Regions from separate parts of the Bacillus sp. JK62 genome, predicted to be linked through region 3. Evidence: predicted binding sites of a transcription regulator. Region 3 holds the regulator's gene; each other region holds the start of a gene.
The links. The regulator LexA, encoded in region 3, represses DNA repair genes until DNA is damaged. The targets are predictions, from matches to a motif close to CGAACATATGTTCG.
Positions count from the first base shown of each region.

Region 1: ACWJJ4_RS08250 (DNA polymerase IV) is a predicted target of LexA. The motif match lies at 3,992-4,005, and genes of this name have one in related genera.
Region 2: ruvA (Holliday junction branch migration protein RuvA) is a predicted target of LexA. The motif match lies at 4,413-4,426, and genes of this name have one in related genera.

Region 1 covers NZ_JBSJQA010000002.1:638,645-645,907, reverse strand. The annotation lists gene ACWJJ4_RS08290 (aldo/keto reductase) at 1-28, shown strand, start outside; gene ACWJJ4_RS08285 (YqkE family protein) at 61-285, opposite strand; gene ACWJJ4_RS08280 (alpha/beta hydrolase) at 408-1,322, shown strand; gene ACWJJ4_RS08275 (DUF2552 family protein) at 1,362-1,601, opposite strand; gene ACWJJ4_RS08270 (iron-sulfur cluster biosynthesis family protein) at 1,576-1,938, opposite strand; gene ACWJJ4_RS08265 (GNAT family N-acetyltransferase) at 2,011-2,979, opposite strand; gene ACWJJ4_RS08260 (antibiotic biosynthesis monooxygenase family protein) at 2,976-3,320, opposite strand; gene ACWJJ4_RS08255 (GNAT family N-acetyltransferase) at 3,333-3,803, opposite strand; gene ACWJJ4_RS08250 (DNA polymerase IV) at 4,019-5,245, shown strand; gene ACWJJ4_RS08245 (YolD-like family protein) at 5,260-5,604, shown strand; gene ACWJJ4_RS08240 (YqzH family protein) at 5,704-5,910, shown strand; gene ACWJJ4_RS08235 (AI-2E family transporter) at 5,984-7,054, shown strand; gene ACWJJ4_RS08230 (DUF4083 family protein) at 7,146-7,263, shown strand, end outside.
Region 2 covers NZ_JBSJQA010000002.1:297,606-304,868, forward strand. The annotation lists gene nadC (carboxylating nicotinate-nucleotide diphosphorylase) at 1-284, shown strand, start outside; gene nadA (quinolinate synthase NadA) at 286-1,389, shown strand; gene safA (SafA/ExsA family spore coat assembly protein) at 1,516-2,721, shown strand; gene ACWJJ4_RS06635 (YhcN/YlaJ family sporulation lipoprotein) at 2,869-3,462, shown strand; gene ACWJJ4_RS06640 (hypothetical protein) at 3,596-3,715, shown strand; gene ACWJJ4_RS06645 (intercompartmental signaling factor BofC) at 3,847-4,356, shown strand; gene ruvA (Holliday junction branch migration protein RuvA) at 4,491-5,096, shown strand; gene ruvB (Holliday junction branch migration DNA helicase RuvB) at 5,107-6,111, shown strand; gene ACWJJ4_RS06660 (DUF2905 domain-containing protein) at 6,104-6,304, shown strand; gene queA (tRNA preQ1(34) S-adenosylmethionine ribosyltransferase-isomerase QueA) at 6,330-7,263, shown strand, end outside.
Region 3 covers NZ_JBSJQA010000006.1:324,010-331,272, forward strand. The annotation lists gene ACWJJ4_RS15165 (aspartyl-phosphate phosphatase Spo0E family protein) at 113-286, shown strand; gene ACWJJ4_RS15170 (YneF family protein) at 360-578, opposite strand; gene sirA (sporulation inhibitor of replication protein SirA) at 664-1,110, opposite strand; gene tkt (transketolase) at 1,262-3,265, opposite strand; gene ACWJJ4_RS15185 (DUF896 domain-containing protein) at 3,432-3,665, opposite strand; gene ACWJJ4_RS15190 (YneB family resolvase-like protein) at 3,734-4,384, opposite strand; gene yneA (cell division suppressor protein YneA) at 4,400-4,711, opposite strand; gene lexA (transcriptional repressor LexA) at 4,868-5,488, shown strand; gene ACWJJ4_RS15205 (hypothetical protein) at 5,828-6,256, opposite strand; gene ACWJJ4_RS15210 (YndM family protein) at 6,398-6,847, shown strand; gene ACWJJ4_RS15215 (prohibitin family protein) at 6,875-7,263, opposite strand, start outside.

The sequences.
Region 1 (7,263 bases), on a different contig from region 3:
GGACGTATACGAAGCCCATCGTTCTTAAACAATAAAACCGGCACCTTGTCAGATGCCGGTTTATTTATATTTGTGCCAATCGAGACTGCTTTCATTCAGCAGCTCTTCAAAGCTTTTATTTTTTTCTTTTTCTTTTCGTTTTCTGATTTGTTCCGCTTTTTGCTGCGCCTGTTTTTTCTCGTCTTCTTCCTTCAGCTCACTTTTCATTTGCAAAAGCCTGGCCTTCAGATCTTCCCCCAGATCGTCTTTTAAGCTGTGTTTTTCTTTAGGCAGCTGCTTTTTCATCATTACGCCCCCCGTATCTGAATATGGTGAAGCAAGTGTACCACGGAGCGCCGGAGGCCGGCAACGTTCACGGTCCTGAAAAGCCGGAGGAAGGATTTTTCATATGAAAGGAGGGTGCCTGTGTGAAAAAATGGCTGGCGGTGTTCGGTTCGGCTTGCGCAGTCTTTTTGGCTGCCGGATTCGCTTTTACGAATCTGATTATGTTTATGAAGAAAAAGACGGATGAAGATATCATGAAAAAAGAAACGGCCGACGGGCATGATAGATTTGATTCCTTTCAGGCCATGGAAAAAGAAGAGGCCGTCATCCTGTCACGCCACGGGTATGAGATCAAAGGCTTTTACGTCGCCCCGCATCATACGGCAAACACCATGATTATTTGTCACGGCGTTACCGTAAATTCGTTCAATTCATTGAAATACATGGATTTATTTTTAGATTTAGGCTGGAATGTGCTCGTATATGACCACCGCGGGCACGGAAAAAGCGGCGGCAGAACGACGAGCTACGGCTATTTTGAAAAAGATGATTTGGAAGAAGCCGTGAATTGGGTGAGACACAAAACGGGAGACGGCGGTCAAATCGGCATCCACGGGGAATCGATGGGAGCGGTGACGGCCTTATTATACGCGGGCGGGCATCAGGATGAAAACGGCGCTGATTTTTATATTGCGGACTGTCCGTTCGCAAGCTTTCGCGATCAGCTCGCCTACAGGCTGAAGCGGGAGTTCCGGCTGCCTCCGTGGCCGCTTCTGCCTTTGGCTGATTTCTTTTTGCGGATGAGAGAAGGATACCGTATCCGTGATGTATCGCCTTTATCGGTTATCAGCCGAATCCGGCAGCCCGTGCTGTTTATTCACAGTAAGGAAGATGATTATATACCTCCCGCTTCTTCCGAATTGCTGCACCGCAGAAAACGCGGCCCGAAGATGCTCTATCTGGCCGAATCGGGCGGGCATGCCATGTCGTACACCAAAAATCCGGAGAGCTACCGCAAAGCCGTTCAAACCTTTTTAGATACCATGACGCAAACGTAAAAAAGCGAAAGAACGTATGCTGGTTCTTTCGCTTTCCCGTCATAAAACGTCGGTAATCCCGTCCATATTTTCTCCGATCCAGTCAATGGCGAGGTCGATTGTCGTAAACTCCTGCGCTTTGAAGGTCATCTCATCCTGAAGCAGCCAGACATCCTTCTGAACGGATTCAGCGCCTCCGATGGACCAGTGCAGCAGACTGTACGGGTGGTTGTTGTTCAGAAAGGATACCCACGTTTTATGCTGTGCCGTCTGTTTAATGGCTTTCAGCTTTTGATTCACTTTCCGTTTCTCCCTGCTTTACTAATATGCTCATTCTCGGGCTCAGCATCTCTGCCGGGCTTTTTAAGACGAGCGTTTTTGCCTTTTCATTGTAATCGATTGTCATTTCCTCGTCAAAAAACACTTTTTGTGAGGTCTGGATGTAAAGCGGAAGTCCGTTGGTTTCAATGGCCTCGCATTGTCCCGTTAATTCGTCCGCCAGCCAGATGGTCGGCACGCCGCTCACCGCGCACCCGCAGCCTTCTGCGTCATAGCGGAGCTGCGCTTTTTTCCCCGGGTTGGCGTCCATCGCCTGCTGAAGTGTGTGTTTCGCCGCATCCGTCACATGTATTTGCATAGATGATCCTCCGTTTTTCATTTTCGCCATTGTAGCATACCGGAGCCGCTGTATGCATTGTTTCTGCTTTCTTTACAGCAGCCTGCTCTCCCAGTCCTTTGCCTCTTGTTCAGCCGCCTTGATCCAGTCATTTTTCCCTTCACTATACTTTTCCATATCGTATGGGTATGCCTTTGCGAGCCGCCGTTTCAGTTCCATGTATTGAGCCGCTTTTTCAGGCTTTGCAGTGAGGTAATCCCGGAACAGCAGATGACGCTTCACATCCGGATGGCCTGTTTCGTATATGTGGATGTGGTGTGTGCGCTTGCTGCCGCCTTTTTGAAAGAAACGCCGGCCCTCTATCCCGTTTTCTCCTTTCGCCTCATAGCCGAGTGCTTCCAGCTGCGGACTGAATCGGTCAGCGTCCGAAATATCTTTGACCTCCGCCAGTATATCAATGACGGGTTTTGCGGCCATTCCCGGGATGGAGGTGCTGCCGATATGGCTGACAGAATGAAGAGCGGGGCCGAAGATTCGGATCAAGTCCGCCTTCTCTCTTTCAAACATCTCTTTCCATTCCGGCTTGTACGGAACAACTTCCGCTTTCCTCTTCGGATAAAGATGAAAAAACGAGAGGGTCAGCCCTTCCGGCGTCTCTGTCTGTCCGGCTTCTGTGAACCCGGTTTTTAAATAGAGAGAGACTGCCGGAACGTTTTGACTGGCGGTAGCCGCCTCTATTTTTTGGGCGTCCCGGTTTTGATCTATCACAAATTGAATAAGTGCCCGTCCGATTCCTTTCCGAAAGGCGGACGGGTGCACCGTCAGCCTGCATATGACAAGGTCATACCCCTTTTTTTCATACGAAATGACGCCTGCAAGCCGATCTTTTTCCTTGAAACCGGCAAACGTCTCCCGTGACCTCTGTATGTCACCGGGTGTTTCATGCAGGGCTGGAATGCCGAAAAAGCCGATCAGCTCGGCTTCTTTTTGATAAGAGCAACGTTGAACCGCCGCAATTTCCCGCGCCGTCTGTTCTTGTGTATGCCGTAAAAATGTAATCAATCTTCCGCCCCTTTTGACGCAAACATCCGCTGTGACTCCGTCTTCGTAATGCGGACCGCGTACGCTTCATACCAGGCGCTTTTTCCTTTTTGTTTTGCCGCCCGGTGGTCAGTATGGTCTTTCCACCTTTTAATCGCCTCCAGGCTGTCCCAGTAGGAAACCGTGATGCCGCAGCCGTTTTCCTCCCGAACGCTTTCCGCGCCTAAAAAGCCCGGCTGTCCGCCTGCCAAATTCATCATGCGCTCTGCCGTATGCTCATATTCCTCATCATATTTTCCCTTTATTGATGAAAAAATGACCGCATAATAGGGCGGTTTGGGCGTGTCAGCTAAAAAACCCATATTCATCCCCCTCTACATATATTTCACAAACAGAATCCGGTCTTCTCCCGGACCGTCATAATTCGCAAAAACAGGGATTCCGTTTACGGTTTTGGTTCCTTTTTCAACTTCAAAGCCCAATTTTGTATGATAAGCGATTGATACTTTATTGACAGGCGCCGTCACGCAATTGACTTTTGTGCAGCCCCTTTTTTTCACCGTCTCCATAAATCGATCGTAGAGCTGTTTTCCAATTTGCATTTTTCTGAAATCCGGATGCACACCGGAAAAATGAATGTAGGCTGTCTCAGGGTCTGATTGTGACTGAAAACCGATTAAAAAACCGGTCATTCCCTCCGGCCCGTACGTGATAAAGCTCGTGTCCTGAAAATGTTCAAAAAACAAGCGCGGCAGTTTGTCTTTCATCTGCCTGCCGCCCCACCATTCATTCAAAACAGACGTAACCATTTCATAGTCTTCAGAGGTAATTGTTCGAATATCCATTATCGATTGACTCTCCTTTTCGTCCGGCAAAATGAATGTCAGCTCTTCTCATTGGAATATAAAAAATTATATGTGGGTTGTTTGCAATTGTAAATGATTTCTTTTCAAGCAAACGAATCAGCACGTCTTCCAACCGGGGAATGAATTACCAGTATAAACGTGATCATTGTTCGGGTACAATGAAAAACAGAACAAATGTTCCCGGAGGTTTTTTTATGGCTGATATTCTTCTTGTTGATATGCAATCGTTTTATGCGTCTGTAGAAAAAGCGGAAGCGCCTCATCTCAAAAGCCGGCCCGTGATTGTCTCGGGAGATCCCGAAAGACGCAGCGGCGTCGTGCTTGCGGCTTGTCCGCTCGCCAAACGATACGGCGTAAAAAATGCCGAACGGCTGTGGGAAGCGCAGGCCAAATGTCCCGACGCCGTTATTGTCCGTCCGCGGATGCAGCGGTATATTGATGTATCCGTCGTGATTACCGAACTGTTTGAACGATATACCGATCTTGTAGAACCCTACTCCATCGATGAGCAGTTTCTCGACGTGACCGGAAGCAGGCGGCTGTTCGGTGATCCTTTTACAATTGCCGAAAGCATTCAGCAAGCGATTATGCGTGAATTCGGAATTTATGCCCGTGTCGGCATCGGACCGAATAAGGCGCTCGCGAAAATGGCTTGCGACCATTTTGCCAAAAAAAACGCATCCGGCATCTACAGATTGGATATGTCAAATATCAGGGAGGATCTGTGGCCGCTGCCGGTCGGAAAATTATTCGGCATCGGAAAACGGATGGAGCATCATTTAAGACGGATGGGCATCAGCACAATCGGCGGGCTTGCCGTGCACCCCGCCGAACTGCTGAAAAAACGCTGGGGCATTAACGGCGAATTGCTTCAGCGGACAGCCCGCGGCATCGATCCCTCTCCGGTCACCGTCAACACGCACAGCCGGCAAAAAGCGATCGGCCATAACATGACCCTCCCGAGAGACTACAGCCGCTTTGAGGATATCAAAGTCGTGCTGCTGGAGTTAAGCGAAGAAGTGGCCCGCCGCGCCCGTTTCAAACAATACATCGGCCATACGGTTTCGGTCAGCATCAGAGGCGCTGATTTTGAATTCCCTTCAGGTTTTCACAGACAGAGAAAGCTGGTCTCTCCGACTAATTTCGGAATGGATATTTTTAAAGCGGCGGTCAAGCTCTTCAAAGAGCATTGGAACGGTGAGCCCGTCCGCAGCGCCGGCGTCTCCCTTTCCCAGCTGGAGCCCTGTGATTATGTTCAGCTGAGCCTGTTTGATGCTCAGGAAAAAAAGATCAGTCTCGGCAAAGTATTGGATGATATTCATGAGCGGTACGGCCCTGCGTCGCTCCTCCATGCCGCTTCGCTGACAGAGGCCGGCCAAGCCTTTCACCGGGCTGAAAAAATCGGCGGGCATTACAAATAATTGAGGTGATATACATGAATCCGAACAAATTAACACCCGGGTATAATGTCATGTGGGAATCAAGCCGGATGATGCTGCCCGAACATCGGGAGCAGCTGCTTGCAAAAAAACGAAAAGAACGGGAATTCCGGCCTCCGGAACTGAGCGAAGAGCAACTGAACGACATGAACCGCATCATTGCGGCGTCGATTGAAGAAGACAGAGCCATCTCGGTCACCTATGCTTCAGCACACGGCCCCCGCCGCTTTTGGGGATGGGTAAAACAAGTGAGGCATGACGAAAAACGTTTAAAAATCATAAACGATGAAGATGCGTTAACGCTGCCGTTTCATCTTATTCTCTCGGCTGAACTGGAATAAGAGCCTAAATCGTCCTGACAGAAAATATGATAGAAGAGTGGGAGGATCACATGATATTTAGTAGAATAAAGATGAATGACAAGAATAGGAGAATATATGATGGATCAATTTATAGAAAAAATGCTGGGACAAGCCCTCCGCCAGTATGGACGGAATGTGTCGACAGATCCGCTGAGCCCCTATGAAAAACAGAGTTTAAAAAAAGCTTTAGAAGAAAGAAGGAATGAAGAACCCGATGAGGATCTCCATGCCCATGTAGAAGATATTATCTACGATTACGTCACCAATCAGGGGCAGTTTTCCTGACACGGACGTTTATGCACTGGGCGATAAGGGAAACGTCCGAGAGTAAACCCTTAAAGATTGCGTGGTGCAGGATATGCCTGTCGGGCCTTATTTCAAGATCGGTTATGCCGTTCTTCTGTTATTTCTCATCATTTATCTCGGAACATTAATAGACTTTTTGTTCCAGCCTGTTGTGATTACGGTTAAAACCTTGTTTCCGCCCATTGTATTATCGGGCGTCCTTTACTATTTGTGCCGCCCGCTCGTCAGACTGCTGCATGCGAAATTAAAGCTGCCCCAAGGAATCGCGATTTTAGCGATTTATGCGGGAGCAGCCGGCCTTTTTGTCCTCTTCCTGTATACGGCGGGCCCTGCCGTTCAAAAACAGTTTACAGCCTTCACAGATCATATTCCAGAGCTTTCCGCAAAAGCTGAAAATTGGATCGGACACCTTCAGGACAGCAAATGGTTTTCCAGGCTTCAGCATGGGGATTCCTTTAAAAAATTAGCGGACAAAGCCGCAAATTATTCCGGTTCAATCGCTGATTCTCTCAGCAGTCTGGCCGGTACGGCTGCCAATGCCGCCATCACCGCAGCCATTATTCCGTTTGCGCTGTATTACATGTTAAAAGAAGGAAATAAAGCCCCCCGGCGACTGCTGCGGCTTCTTCCGGAAAAACATCAAAAAGAAGGAAAACAAATCCTTCGGGACATGGATGAAGCTCTCAGTTCATACATACAAGGACAGCTGCTCGTCAGTTTCTGTGTCGGCGTTCTCGTCACAATCGGCTATTTTATCATCGGGCTCGATTATCCGCTCGTTCTGGGCGCGTTCGCCATGGTGACAAATCTGATTCCGTTTATCGGGCCTTGGATCGGCACATTTCCCGGAGTCATTGTCGGATTGTTTGATTCACCGACCGAGGCGGTGCTGGTGATTACGGTCGTCGTCATTGTCCAGCAGCTTGAAAGCCAGCTGATTTCCCCGCAAATTATGGGACGGAAGCTGGACATTCACCCGCTGACCATTATTTTTCTTCTGCTTGCCGCCGGCAAATTCTCAGGAATTGCCGGGATGCTGCTGGCCATTCCGGGATATGCGGCCGCAAAAGTGGTCATAAGCCACATGCAGAAACTATTCATTCTCAGAAAAACACAAAGCTAAGAGAGAAATGATTCATCCCCCATGTCTTCACATCGGTTAAAATGAAAAAACGGCGGGCTGAAGAAGCCCGCCGCACACGGAGGTAAAAAAGATGAACATCGGTGATGTCATTTTTCAATTGATCTCATTTATTGCAGCCGCATTTTTCCTGTTTGCCGTGATATACGTATTCAGGAGCTTGAAGCAGCGCCGCATACAATTGGACAGAA
Region 2 (7,263 bases), on a different contig from region 3:
CGGTGGAAGTCGAAATCGAATCCGAACAGCAGCTGCTCGAGGCAATAGAAGCGGGCGCAGACATTATTATGTTTGACAACTGTCCGCCTGAGTCCGTCCGGCGTTTTGCAGGCATGACACCGGGTCATATCAAAACGGAAGCATCCGGAGGCATAACGCTCGATACATTGCCCGCTTATAAAGGGACGGGCGTCCAATATATTTCACTCGGATTTCTGACTCATTCAGTAAAAAGCGCCGACATCAGCATGGATGTTGAGGCTGCGGAACAGGGGGATTTATAAGATGTCTATTTTTGACGTGTTAACTGCATCAGCCGAAATGATGCCGAGCCATTATAAAGACATGAGCACCGGAGAAATGGAAAAGCGTGTCGCCGCCATTAAACGGGCTTTCGGAAAGCGCCTGTTCATTCCGGGGCATCACTATCAAAAAGACGAAGTGATACAATTCGCCGATACGGCAGGTGACTCCCTGCAGCTTGCTCAAGTGGCGGAAAAAAATAAAGAGGCGGAATATATTGTGTTTTGCGGCGTGCATTTTATGGCGGAAACCGCTGATATGCTGACTGATGATAACCAAACCGTCATTTTGCCCGACATGCGCGCCGGATGCTCGATGGCTGATATGGCAGATATTCAGCAGACGGACAAAGCATGGCAAGAGCTTCAAGAACTGTACGGTAACACCATCATTCCGTTAACATATGTTAACTCGACGGCGGAAATTAAAGCATTCGTCGGACGGCACGGAGGAGCGACCGTCACCTCTTCGAATGCCCGGAGTGTGCTGAAATGGGCTTTTAAACAAAAAGAAAGAATTTTATTTTTGCCGGATCAGCATTTAGGCAGAAATACGGCCTATGACCTCGGCATTCCGCTGACAGAAATGGCTGTATGGGACCCGGGGCAGAACCGATTGCTTACTGACCATCCGGAAAACATTAAAGTCATCCTTTGGAAAGGGCATTGCTCCGTACACGAAAAGTTTACAGCGGAAAATATTTCTCAGCTGCGGCAGCGGGATTCCGGCATCCGCATTATCGTTCATCCGGAATGTTCGCGGGAAGTGGTCTCGCTCAGTGACGACAGCGGGTCTACCAAATATATTATTGATACGATTGAACAGGCAGAACCGGGAAGCAAGTGGGCGATCGGCACGGAAATGAATCTTGTTCAGCGCCTCATTCACTCGCACCCGGATAAACAGATTGAATCATTGAATCCCGATATGTGTCCGTGTCTGACAATGAACAGAATCGACCTGCCGCATTTATTGTGGTCGCTTGAGCAGCTTGAAAAAGGCGAGCCGAAGGGTGTCATTAAAGTTCCGGAAGCGGTTCGGACAGAAGCGCTTCGTGCTTTGAACAGAATGCTGAGTCATACGTAATCATAAAAATTTCCCCTCCTTCCCAAATTTTTTATCATCATGCCCAGTCCACCGGCATATAGTGTGAAGAAACGTATTGTAATGACAAATGTACCGTTCACGTTTTGTGCATAGGAGGGGAAAACGTTGAAAATTCATATCGTTCAAAAAGGCGATTCGCTCTGGAAAATAGCTGAAAAATACGGAGTTGATCTTGAAGAGTTAAAAAAACTGAATCATCAGCTTAGCAATCCAGACTTAATTATGCCTGGAATGAAGATAAAGGTGCCTTCAGAAGCCGTTCCGGTCAGAAAAGAGCCCAAGGCCGGCTTCGGAACGTCTGCGCATAAGCATGAGCATCCATATGCCAAAGAAAAACCGAAATCAGTTGTGGACATTGAAGACACCATACCGGAAGAACCGAAGCCGTCAATTCCGTATGTGCCGCCAATCCCTGAAAAGCATGAAAATGTGCTGCCGGAAGCTGATATGAACCAATATTATCCGTCCAATCAGCTGTTTCAGCCGTGGTCGCCTCCTAAGCCGGAGGAACCGGTGACACATTTTGTCGAGCCGAAAGAAAAAGAGCATGACAATAACATTCCACAACAGGAGGAAATGATCAACATGGAAAACGCGAATTACCCGAATATGCCGAAGGCGCCTGAAGCCGGTAAGATGGAAGAAGAAAACGCCGCTTATCATCTGCCGAACATGCCAAACATTCCGAATGTCCCGTTTCCGAATATGCCGGCCGTTGAACCGCCTTTTATGCATTACCCGATGCCGTGCATGCCTTGTCCTTGTCCGGTTCCGGTGACACCGATGCTGCCGGGTTCGGGACTATGCCATCCGTGCTTCCCGGTAGGCGGGGGTTTCGGCGGTTTTGGAGGAGGTTATGGAGGCTTTCCGGTAATGCCGATGCCGTTACCGTACGGATTCCATCATCACGGATTCCATCATCCGGGATTTGGGCCGCAAGCGGGTTACGGTGAATATGAAAACCAGGCCCATGAAAATGCAGAGCATTATGATGGTTCTGCATCCGGTTTCGGCGGTGCTCCGTACGGTCAAATGCCGTATTACGGCGGATATTCGTCACATTACGCAAACGCGCCTCATCATGATGGAAAATATAAGGATGATGATTGCGGCTGCCATGATTCACATCACCACCACCATCATCACCACGGTTCACATCACCATCACGCAAATATGCCTGTGCAGCCGTATCCGAATGTGGGTGCAAACGCCGGATATTTTATGCCTTACGGCGGAGCAAATCCTAATGCCGCGCCGAATCAGCCGAGTCCAAATCAAGTATTCGGACGGCCGGAGGAAGAAGAAGATTAATGTTTCGGGACGATGTATGTCGTTCCTTTTTTTATGTCCAACTGAGGAATGGACATAACTGACAAGCTTAAACCCGCCGTCGGCCGCACATCCTAAACATGAGCGGAAAACGCTCAAACAGCGATGAATCCACGGGGGGTTTTTCCATTGGGTAAAAAACTGATGACGATCGCAGGCGTTTTAGCCGTGACGGCAAGCTTAACGGCATGCGGAGCAAATAATGCCATGAATGACGGACGCTACAATCAGTCAACACGTCCGGTCGGATATTATTCGAATGATAATGATAACGGCAGACGCCAGTACGGAATGGACCATCAAGGACCCGTTTCTGAAATGATGGAAAACCGAAACGGCCGTCATAATACGACAAACGTGTCCGACCAGTATGCGCCTAATGACGGGGTTCCGTTAACGACGGACGGCACATATAACGGCCGAAATGTCAATACGCCGCCGGCAGCAATGTCTTATAATGGGTATGACAACGCCGAAAACATCAGGCTGGCGGCAAAAGTTGCAAACCGCGTGAAAAAAGTAAAAGGCGTACAGGATAGTCAGGTCATCGTGACTGACACGAGAGTCGTCATTGCCGTCAGAACAAATCATCCTTTTACGAAAAATGATGATAAACATGTCAAACATGCGGCCAAAAAATTTGCGGACGGCCGTACAATTCAAGTGTTTACCGACAACGCTACTTTTACAAAGCTGCAAGACATGAACAGAAACAGCCGTTAAACGGGACTGCCGGATGATTTCATCCGGCAGTATTTTTATGGATAAAGCTTCATCATTTCTTTACATATTCTTAAAACGCTCTTTATGTTGCGGTGGTAACATAAAAGTAATAAAACGTAACGGAGGGGCCGGAATGAAAAAAACGGAGCATGACAAAAGCCGCGGAGCAAAAACTGTGTATCTGACCGTAAGGGGATACCGGCTCAAACTGACGCCCGGACAGATGAAACTGATTTCAGCCGGCCGGGCATAATCATCGGGGCAGCCCTCATATAGAGGCTGCTTTTTTTCGGCTGAAACAGACAAATGAAAGAAAACGGTTAAGCACCGGCATCTTTGGTCAAACTAGCATCAAGAGTTTGATTGAATAAAGAGGTGTTATTGGTGAAACGAATTTGCGGTGCTCGTCTATTGTTTATGCTTATCTTATCGGCTGCAGTCCTGATTTGCGGAGGAAAAGGCGCATACGGGGCGGAGGTTGAGCATTACGGGCCGCTTCGGGTGCACGTCCAGCTGGAAAAGGTCTATCTGGACGGTGATGTCGGCATCGAACATACGGATGAAACCGTTTTGGCGATGGAGGATTTTTGGGCCGCATATGCGGGCTGGACGCTCGTTGAGCAGAAAAAAGGCTTCGTCCTTTTCCGTAAGCATGTTGATGACATTTCTCCGCTCAGTAAGGTTAACGGTTATATCGGCGTCACGGACGGAGGCGTCATCTCCACTTTTCACGGCCGTCCCGGATCGCTGGCCGAGCCGATTCAATCTTTCTTCCAGATTGATATAGAAAGGCTGGAAAGCCGATTGCAAAAGCACTTGGAACACGGCATACCGTACAGGACAAAAGCGGAGTTTGAGAGCGTGATCGATCATATTAAGACTTACAGCGGCTGACTTTGACGCAAGACATGTGACACATGTCTTTTTTTTCTGAATGGAAGGTGTCAAAGCGAACATACGTTAACTTTTCTATAAGACTTTGGCTGTTTTTGTGTTACAATGATAAGCAGTCAAAGAGGTGAATAGGTGTGATTGAATTCGTGAAGGGGACGATTGATTATGTATCTCCCCAATACATCGTGATTGAAAACGGCGGAATCGGCTATCAGGTCTTCACTCCGAATCCGTTTATTTATAAGGTAAGCAATCAAGAGACCATTTTTACGTATCATCATATAAAAGAAGACGCCTTTTCTTTGTACGGTTTTTCAACCCGGGAAGAAAAAGCGCTTTTCACAAAGCTGCTGAACGTCACCGGCATCGGGCCGAAAGGGGCCCTCGCCATCCTCGGTTCCGGTGACCCCGGAGCCGTCATCGAAGCGATCGAACAGGAAGATGAAGCCTTTTTGGTGAAATTTCCGGGTGTAGGCAAAAAAACGGCGCGGCAGATTATTCTTGATTTGAAAGGCAAACTGGCCGACGTCGTGCCTGAAATGATTGACAACCTGTTCAATCATGAAGCGCGCATTGAAAAACAAGAGGCTGAAACGGCGCTTGACGAGGCGCTTGAAGCGCTTAGGGTTCTCGGCTACGCCGAAAAAGAAATTAAAAAAGTGCTTCCTCACTTAAAAGAGGAAACGGCGCTTTCAACAGATCAATATGTGAAAAAAGCATTGCAAAAATTATTAAAGTAAGGTGATGTTCATGGATGAACGGCTCGTTTCAAGTGAAGCAGACAGCCATGAATCAATAATCGAGCAAAGCCTCAGGCCGCAGAATCTCGCCCAGTATATCGGCCAAAAGAAGGTGAAAGAAAATCTGCGCGTGTTTATCGATGCGGCGAAAATGAGGCAGGAAACGCTGGACCACGTTCTTTTATACGGGCCTCCGGGTCTTGGGAAAACAACGCTTGCGTCTATCGTGGCCAATGAGATGGGTGTGGAGATGCGGACGACGTCAGGTCCCGCCATCGAAAGACCGGGAGATTTGGCAGCCATTTTGACGGCGCTCGAACCAGGGGATGTGCTGTTTATAGACGAAATTCACAGGCTGAACCGCTCGATTGAGGAAGTGCTGTACCCGGCGATGGAGGATTTCTGCCTTGATATCGTCATTGGAAAAGGCCCGTCCGCCCGCTCCGTCCGTCTCGACCTTCCCCCTTTTACGCTTGTAGGAGCGACGACAAGGGTCGGATTATTGACCGCACCGCTCAGAGACCGGTTCGGGGTGCTGTCGCGCCTTGAATACTATACGCAGGAAGAGCTGACAGATATCGTGTCAAGAACGGCTGACGTTTTTGAAGTGGATATCGAAGAAGCTCCGGCTCTGGAGATCGCCAGACGGTCAAGGGGAACGCCGCGGGTTGCAAATCGGCTTCTCAGAAGGGTGAGAGATTTTGCCCAGGTGCTCGGCGACAGCCGCATCACGGAAGAAATCGCTCACGACGCGCTCGAACGTCTTCAAGTCGATGCGCTCGGCCTTGACCATATCGACCATAAGCTGCTGATGGGCATGATCGAAAAATTCAGCGGCGGTCCCGTCGGCCTTGATACGATTTCCGCGACAATCGGCGAAGAACCGCATACAATAGAGGATGTGTACGAACCGTATCTGCTGCAGATCGGATTTCTCCAGAGGACGCCGAGGGGACGGGTCGTGACTCCGGCTGTGTATGAACATTTTCGATTGGAGGCGCCCGCCCGTGACTGACTTTCCGAAGGTTCTCATGGTTCTCGGTGCCGTTTTGCTTATTGCCGGCGCAGTCTGGCACTTTGTCGGAAGGCTGCCCGGAGATATTTTCGTTAAGAAGGGAAATGTTACATTTTTCTTTCCCGTTGTCACTTGTATTGTGATCAGTGTAATACTATCCATTCTGCTTAATTTTTTCGGCAGAATGAAATAACAATAGACAGAATAAAGGTGAAATGATGAAAGTCGATTTATTTGATTTTGAACTGCCTGAACGCCTCATTGCCCAAGTGCCGCTGAAAGAGCGTGACGCATCGCGGCTGATGGTGCTCGACAAACAGACGGGCGGGCTGACGGACAGTTCATTTAAAGAGATTGTAAGCTTTTTTAATGAAGGGGATTGTCTCGTCTTGAACAATACCCGTGTGCTGCCTGCAAGATTATTCGGCACAAAAGAAGATACGGGAGCGAAAGTGGAGCTTCTGTTATTAAAACAGGAAGAAAATGATACATGGGAAACGCTCGTAAAGCCGGCGAAACGCGTAAAAAAAGGAACGGTCCTGACATTTGGCGACGGCCGGCTGACAGCGGTCTGCACGGAGGAGCTTGATCACGGAGGCAGAAAAATAGAATTCCGGTATGACGGGATTTTTTACGAAGTGCTTGAATCACTCGGTGAAATGCCGCTGCCTCCTTATATTAAAGAGCAGCTTGATGATAAAGAACGGTATCAGACCGTCTTTTCAAAAGAAATCGGATCTGCCGCAGCTCCGACGGCCGGACTTCATTTTACGGAAGAGATTCTGGACGAGCTGAAGCAAAAGGGTGTGCGGATTGAATTTATCACACTTCATGTGGGACTCGGCACATTCCGCCCAGTCAGTGCGGATGATGTGGAAGAGCATAACATGCACGCGGAATTTTATGAAATGACGGAAGAAACCGCCGCCTCTTTAAACGAGGTCAGAAAGGCGGGAGGGCGCATCGTGTCGGTCGGGACGACATCAACGCGCACCCTGGAAACCATTGCCGGCGAGCATGACGGCGTATTTACCGCTTCAAGCGGCTGGACGTCCATCTTCATTTATCCGGGATATGAATTTAAAGCGATTGACGGCATGATCACCAATTTTCATCTGCCGAAATCTTCCCTTATCATGCTCGTTTCTGCGC
Region 3 (7,263 bases):
ATTTAATTTGACATCGAGATATTATACTCCTTCTTATTTGAAAAACAGTATAAATGTGGATATAATAATAGCGACTCAGGTGAAAGATTTATGTATGAAAGGATATATCCCTGTGATTAGAGAGCATCTATTAAATGAAATTGAAAAAAAACGGGCAGAGCTGCTTAAAATCGTCATGACAAACGGAATGACATCAAACATTACGATAGAACTCAGCCAGGAGCTTGACCACCTTCTCATACAATACCAAAAAGAACTGCACACCGGCAGTTGGGGTGAAACATGACGCCAAAATAAAAAACCCTCTCCGGGTTTTTTATTTTTATAACCATGTATCTCTATATCATAATCTGTACGTATTATTTCGCTTGATTATTCATGGCTTTCATCATTTGATTAATTTTCTTTTGAGAAGGTTTCATTCCCATTTGCATCATCATCATGCGTAACATTTGTTCATTAATAGGCGGATTCTTTTTCAAATAGCTCATCATATATTTACGAGCAATAAAAAACCCGAGTGCAACACCTATGAGCAATGCGACAACGCCCACTAGGATGCCAACCCATAAAGTCATTTTATTTCCTCCTTCATGTTGTCTAGTTTAAAGTGTACTAAACCAAAGGCTATTATACAACATTTACATCTCTTTTTCCTCGTTTTTAGACAAAATTTCTTTCTCTGACCGGATTTAACCACCCGTAGCGCCGTGTCTTGAAATCCATTGCAAGAAAACAGGGGCTGATTTTACGCAGAATCTCAAAGAAAATCGTTTCCGCCTCATAATCTCCCGAAGCCGCAATCTCAATTAAACTGTCTTTCATCATGAAGGTGGCGCGGCCCTTTTCTCCGGGCAGTGTAAGCCGGTAAATGGAATCCAAACGGCTGTAACTCATTCGGTTTAAATGCAGCTGGAGCCGCTGATGCATATGTATCACCGGAATCGGTTCCGTTATATATTGAACTTGCTTTTCTGTCATTTGATATTCCTGGGGTGTCAGATCTGTCCAATGATAGTCTCGAAACAACTCAAACATAGCCGTTTCCCGCCCGAAGTAGTGGTTCGCAAACTCATCCTTTATCAGGTGCGTATAGTAATGACGTTCCATTTCCTCATCCCCTTTTAGAGCGCTTCGTTATTGCTTTCTATTATACAAAAGGAGAAAAGAAAGAATTGTCTATTACTGTTACGCCGCCCCTTCTATTTTTGTCGCATAAACAGGAAAAAGAGGATGATTTGACTCATCCTCTTTTGTCTCGTTATTTGTTTAGAAGTTTTTTCACGCGGTCAACTACGTTTTCTGCAGTAAACCCGTATTCTTTCATAATTGTTTCTCCCGGAGCTGAAGCACCGAAACGGTCAATTGCGAGAACGTCTCCTTCAAGACCGGTAAATTTGCCCCATCCGAAGCTTGAACCCATTTCGATCGCAAGACGTTTCGTCACATTCGGAGGAAGCACGCTGTTTTTGTACTCAGCCGATTGTTTTTCAAAGCGGTCCCAGCTCGGCATGCTGACTACAGATACGTGAATGTTTTCTTCAGCCAGTTTCGCTTGAGCTTCGATCGCAAGTCCGACTTCAGAACCTGTCGCTAAAAGAAGAGCGGCCGGTGATTCCGTTTGGGCTTTGGAAACGATATAAGCCCCTTTTTCCACGCCCGCATACGCTTCTTCAGCCTGCTGATCAATCGTCGGCAGGTTTTGGCGTGTCAATACAAGAGCTGTCGGATGATCTTGGCTTTGAACGGCAACCTTCCATGCAGCTGCGGTTTCATTTCCGTCAGCAGGTCTGATCACAGATAGGTTAGGAAGTGCGCGTAAAGAAGCAAGCTGCTCAATCGGTTCGTGAGTCGGCCCGTCTTCTCCTACGGCAATACTGTCATGCGTGAATACATAAGTGACAGGGAGTCCCATCAATGATGCCAGACGAATGGCAGGTCTTAAATAATCAGAGAATACAAAGAATGTGCCGCCAAATACGCGGAGGCCGCCGTGAAGCGCCATTCCGTTTAATGCAGCGCCCATCGCAAATTCACGGACACCGAACCAGAAGTTTTTCCCGGCGTAGTCTTTGGCCGTGAAGTCTCCTCCATTTTTGATTGTCGTTTTATTTGAACCCGCAAGGTCAGCAGATCCCCCGACAAAGAAAGGAATTTTCTTGGCGATCCCGTTCAGCACCTCACCTGAAGATGCGCGGGAAGCAAGGCTGCTGCCTTTTTCATAAACGGGAACTTCCTGATCCCAGTCTTTAGGAAGCTCGCCTTTTATGCCGAGTGACAGCTGTTCAGCAAGTTCAGGATATTTTTCTTTATAAGCCGCGAACAGTTCATTCCATTCCTGTTCTTTTTTCGAGCCGGCTTCTTTTACAGCTTGATTGAAATGCCCGTATACTTCTTCCGGAACATAAAAATCTTCTTCAAACGTCCAAGCATACGCTTCTTTTGTCAGCTTGCTCTCTTCTAGTCCTAACGGAGCACCGTGGACGCCGGATGTGCCCGCGCGGTTTGGAGAACCGAAACCGATCGTGGTTTTCACTTCAATCAAAGTCGGTTTTTTATCATTCTGGCGCGCTTTTTCAATGGCAGCCGTCAATTCAGCGATGTTGTTTCCGTCCTCAACATAAAGAACTTCCCAGTTCATTGCTTCAAAACGCTGCTTTACATTTTCAGAGAAAGAGCGGTCTAAATCGCCGTCTAAGGAAATGTCATTAGAATCGTATAATACGATCAGGCGGCCTAATTCAAGATGGCCTGCAAGAGAAGCGGCTTCGGAAGAAATGCCTTCCATTAAATCGCCGTCTCCGCAAATACTGTATGTATAATGATCAACTACGTTGAATGAATCACGGTTATATGTCTCAGCCAGATGGCGTTCTGCAATTGCCATTCCCACTGCCATTGCAATACCCTGTCCAAGCGGCCCGGTCGTTGCGTCTACTCCGGCTGTATGCCCGAACTCCGGATGTCCCGGTGTTTTGCTTCCCCATTGACGGAACTGTTTCAAGTCTTCAATGCTGAGGTCATATCCGCTTAAATGCAGCATGCTGTATAAAAGCATTGAACCGTGGCCTGCTGATAAAACAAAGCGGTCGCGGTTAAACCAGCCCGGATTCTGCGGATTTACATTCATAAATTTCGTCCACAGCGTGTATGCCATCGGAGCGGCTCCCATCGGCATGCCCGGGTGTCCGGAATTCGCTTTTTCAATTGCGTCTATAGATAGTGTACGAATGGTGGCAACTGATTTCTTTTCAATTGTATCCATTATAATCCCCTTCCTTATTGTTGTACCTTTTCATCATAAAGCGATGCTGACTTTTTCTCAACTCTTTCAGCTTAAATTTGAGATAAACTTGTTGAAAATTGTCGTAAAGCACATCCTGATATTAGTATATACGAAAAAAGAATACGTATTGCCGTATTCTTTCTGTTTAGTGAAGATTATTTTTCTGTTGTTCTCTTTTTAATTTTTCAGGGGTGACATCGTTGCCTTCCGGATCAATCACTTTTACGCTCTTTAACGTATTTTTCATTGAGGAGCGGAATCCTTTCAAATACTCCTGGCGAAGCTTTTGCTGTTCAGCTTTTTCCTCATCCGTTATCGTGTTTGATTTAGCTTTTTGAGCCAATTCGTTAATTCTTGCGATTTTTTCTTTAGAAATCATAATAAGCTCCTTTGGTGCGTGTTGATTATATACTACTAAAACGCAGTCTTTTTTACAACTGATGCGCGTCAGCTGCCTTCTGTGTCTGCGGTATATTCCTGAAACCGCCGGTGAACCGTGGCTTTGGACACGTCATAGCCGAATCCTCTTAGGGTCGCTGCGATTTCTGCAAAGGTAAGCTTGTTGGCTCTCAGCCTGATAATTTCCGAAACCGGAACCTCTTTTTTTTCTTTTCCGCTGTTTTCATGTCTGTTTTTCAGATTCCGTTCAGGTTTGTAGCCGTTTTTCACGGCTCTTTTCATTCCCCGCCGGATTTTCATATTGTGAATTTTCCTTTGATATTCCTCAACAATACTGACGATTTCAAGTACCATCGAATCAGCTTCGGAAAGCTCCAGTTCACCTTTATGAGCCGTCGTATATATCTTTACGTTCTCCCTGTAAATACAATGCAAAAGCGCAATCTTGGCGTTTCCTCTTCCCAATCTCGTTTCGTCCTGCACCAATATCGCGTCAATATGTGATTTTTTAATTTCATCAAGCATTTCAAATACTCCGTCGCGATCCATTTCATAACCGCTGGCTTTCTCAGAAATGACTTTCACGACTTCCATGCCGTTTGCAGCAGCGATCTCACTGAGCTCTTCTTCCTGTCTTTTTAATGACGTTTGCTGCTGTTCTTTGTTTGTGCTTACGCGGGCATAAATGAGCGCCTTCATTTCTCTCTTTCCTCTCTAATTGACAATGGCCAGCTGATATACGGCCGGATGCTTCTTCTTAACCGGAAGAATAAGTTCGTCTCCGGGCTTTATATCAGCAGTTTGGAGATGATTATTCTCCGTCACCCACTCAATGAAATCTTCTTTATTAATGTGTTTCTTTTCTGCTACATGATCCGCAAGTGACCAGAGTGTATCGCCGTCCTGAACCTTTATTTTAACATATTGGCTGAGGGACTGATCATTTCCCGCACATGAGACAAGTAAAATAGCGGCACTTAAAATCGCAGTAAACAGCCCGACAAATATGATAGATTCTTTCGCCATGTAAATAACCTCCGATAAGAATGTTTGTTCGCTTTTTATATCTTTCAGTATATACGAACAAATGTTTCTGTCAATCGTTTTTTTCGAACCTATGTTTGTACTGTCAGGAAAATCATGCTATAATCTACTTAAAATCGACGTTTTGAGGTGCGAAATATGACGAAGCTATCAAAAAGGCAGCTTGATATCCTGCGTTTTATTAAAGAAGAGGTAAAAACGAAAGGATATCCGCCTTCTGTAAGAGAGATAGGAGAAGCAGTAGGACTGGCTTCCAGTTCAACCGTGCACGGCCATTTGGCGCGGCTGGAGACAAAAGGCCTGATCAGACGGGACCCTACTAAACCGAGGGCGATTGAGGTATTGGATGAAGAAGAAGTCCATATTCCGAAAAGCCAGGTCGTAAACGTTCCGGTCATCGGGAAAGTGACGGCGGGTATTCCGATTACGGCTGTTGAAAATATCGACGAGTATTTTCCGCTTCCTGACCGGATGGTTCCTCCGGGCGAACATGTCTTTATGTTAGAAATCATGGGAGAAAGTATGATTGACGCCGGCATTTTTGACAAAGATTACGTCATTGTCAAACAGCAGAACACGGCCAATAACGGAGAAATCGTCGTAGCTATGACCGAAGATGATGAAGCGACGGTTAAGCGCTTCTATAAAGAAGACAATTATGTGCGGCTGCAGCCGGAAAATCCGACGATGGAGCCGATTATCCTGCAAAACGTAAGCATTTTGGGGAAAGTGATCGGCGTATTCAGAGCCGTCCATTAATTCTATTAAACTTCATTTATCGTAAAAAACCCCTTACAGAGGGGTTTTTTTGCATAAAAAAAGCAGATTCGCCCTGGCTTAAGAAACGAACCTGCTAAGGAGGAAAAACTTACATTCTTATTATCCGACATCACACTTTTGAAGTCAACTAATAATGTTTCCCTCAAGAAACTTTTCATCCATTTTTCAACTTTTTATATATTTGTGCGTGATGAATTTGTTTTTTTATCTTTTCTTTGGGCGGGTACGTCAAAAATTTATGTATGAATATTTAGTACATAGTGCAATAAGTTAAATATAAATATAAAAAAACCCGCTGCCTTTAGCGAGTATCTATTTTCAATCAAAATGATAATATTCTACACCGTAAAACCCTTTAATATAGACGGGACCACAGACGTTTGAAGAACTTTCAACCAGAATCCTGTATTTGTGATACGGATCAATTGATTTTTTATCCTGGGCACTGAGGTTTAGCCAGCTGCCGCTGTAGTTTTTAGAACTTAATGTATAAAAATTTCCGTTCAGCGCCATCCGCTGGAGTTTCATGCTTAAACCGCACGAAGAGTTGTTCATTATGGTGAACTTATAGCCTAAAAAATAATCGTCGGCAGCTACAGTCCCCGGATTTTCAATATGAAACTCTTTTGCGTTTCCCTCCAAAGTGAAGCTTGTTTTTGATCCGAATTCAGTGGTAGCCGCTTTAGCTGAGTGTATTCCGCTAAAACATAATAAAAAAACAGCAATACATATCCAGTATTTTTTCATTTGCATCCCCCTTTTTACATATTTTAACTTGTGAATCCTGTGATGTCTATTCACATTTTACTTTATAACCACTATATACCAGTTTAAAAATTTGCGGATTGCTTACAATGAAGACTAAACGAAATAACGAAGGTGGTTCAAATGAAACACGTAATTGCTTTCGCTTCTAAAACGGCGCTCACACTTGCTTTACTGTACATTGTTCTGGATCTTATGTACCAAGTAACCTTTTTAAACGTTCTGTTTATTACAGTGATCTTAAGTTTAATCACTTATTTTGCGGGTGATTGCATGATTCTGCCGAGAACAAGCAATTTCACAGCCGTTGCAGCTGATTTCGGAATTTCATTCATTATATTATGGATATTCCTGATGAACATTGGCGGGTTTAATGTCTCTCCTGCCGCGGCATCGGTTATCTCTGCACTTTGCATTTCTGTTTTTGAGGCATTTTTTCACCGGTATTTGCAGCAATATGTACTTCCCGAAGATTATCAGGACACAACAGAGACGGATAGCACGCTATGGAGCTATCAAACCGAGGCGTCTGAAGAATTAGTGCCGGAAAAAGACCCTCAGGAAAAAACATAAAAAGGAGGCAATCGCCTCCTTCTCTATTTACTTTTGCTTCTGATCGTCCAGCGGCAGCTGCAGCAGTGAGTCTGTGCCTGTCGCTTTCGGCGTTTTTCCGTCCCATTTTTCAATCCATTTATATTTGATCATTTCATCGGACATTGATTTCTTTATGATTTCGTTATAGTCAGCGATCCCTTCCGCTTCAATTTTTTTCTTTTTCGCTTCGGCTTCGGCTATTTTAATTTCAGTTTGTGTCCGTTCAAGTTCCTGTGAAGACTTCACCCTTGCATCGATGGCTTCCTGTGTGGCTTTATCCGGCTTTGGTACGCCAAGCGTCAGATCATCAATTAAAAATCCAAGACTCTTCATATCATCAGCAAATCTCTTTTGAACATCGGCAGCGGCTTCTGCAGATTTTTGCCCGTATGTGT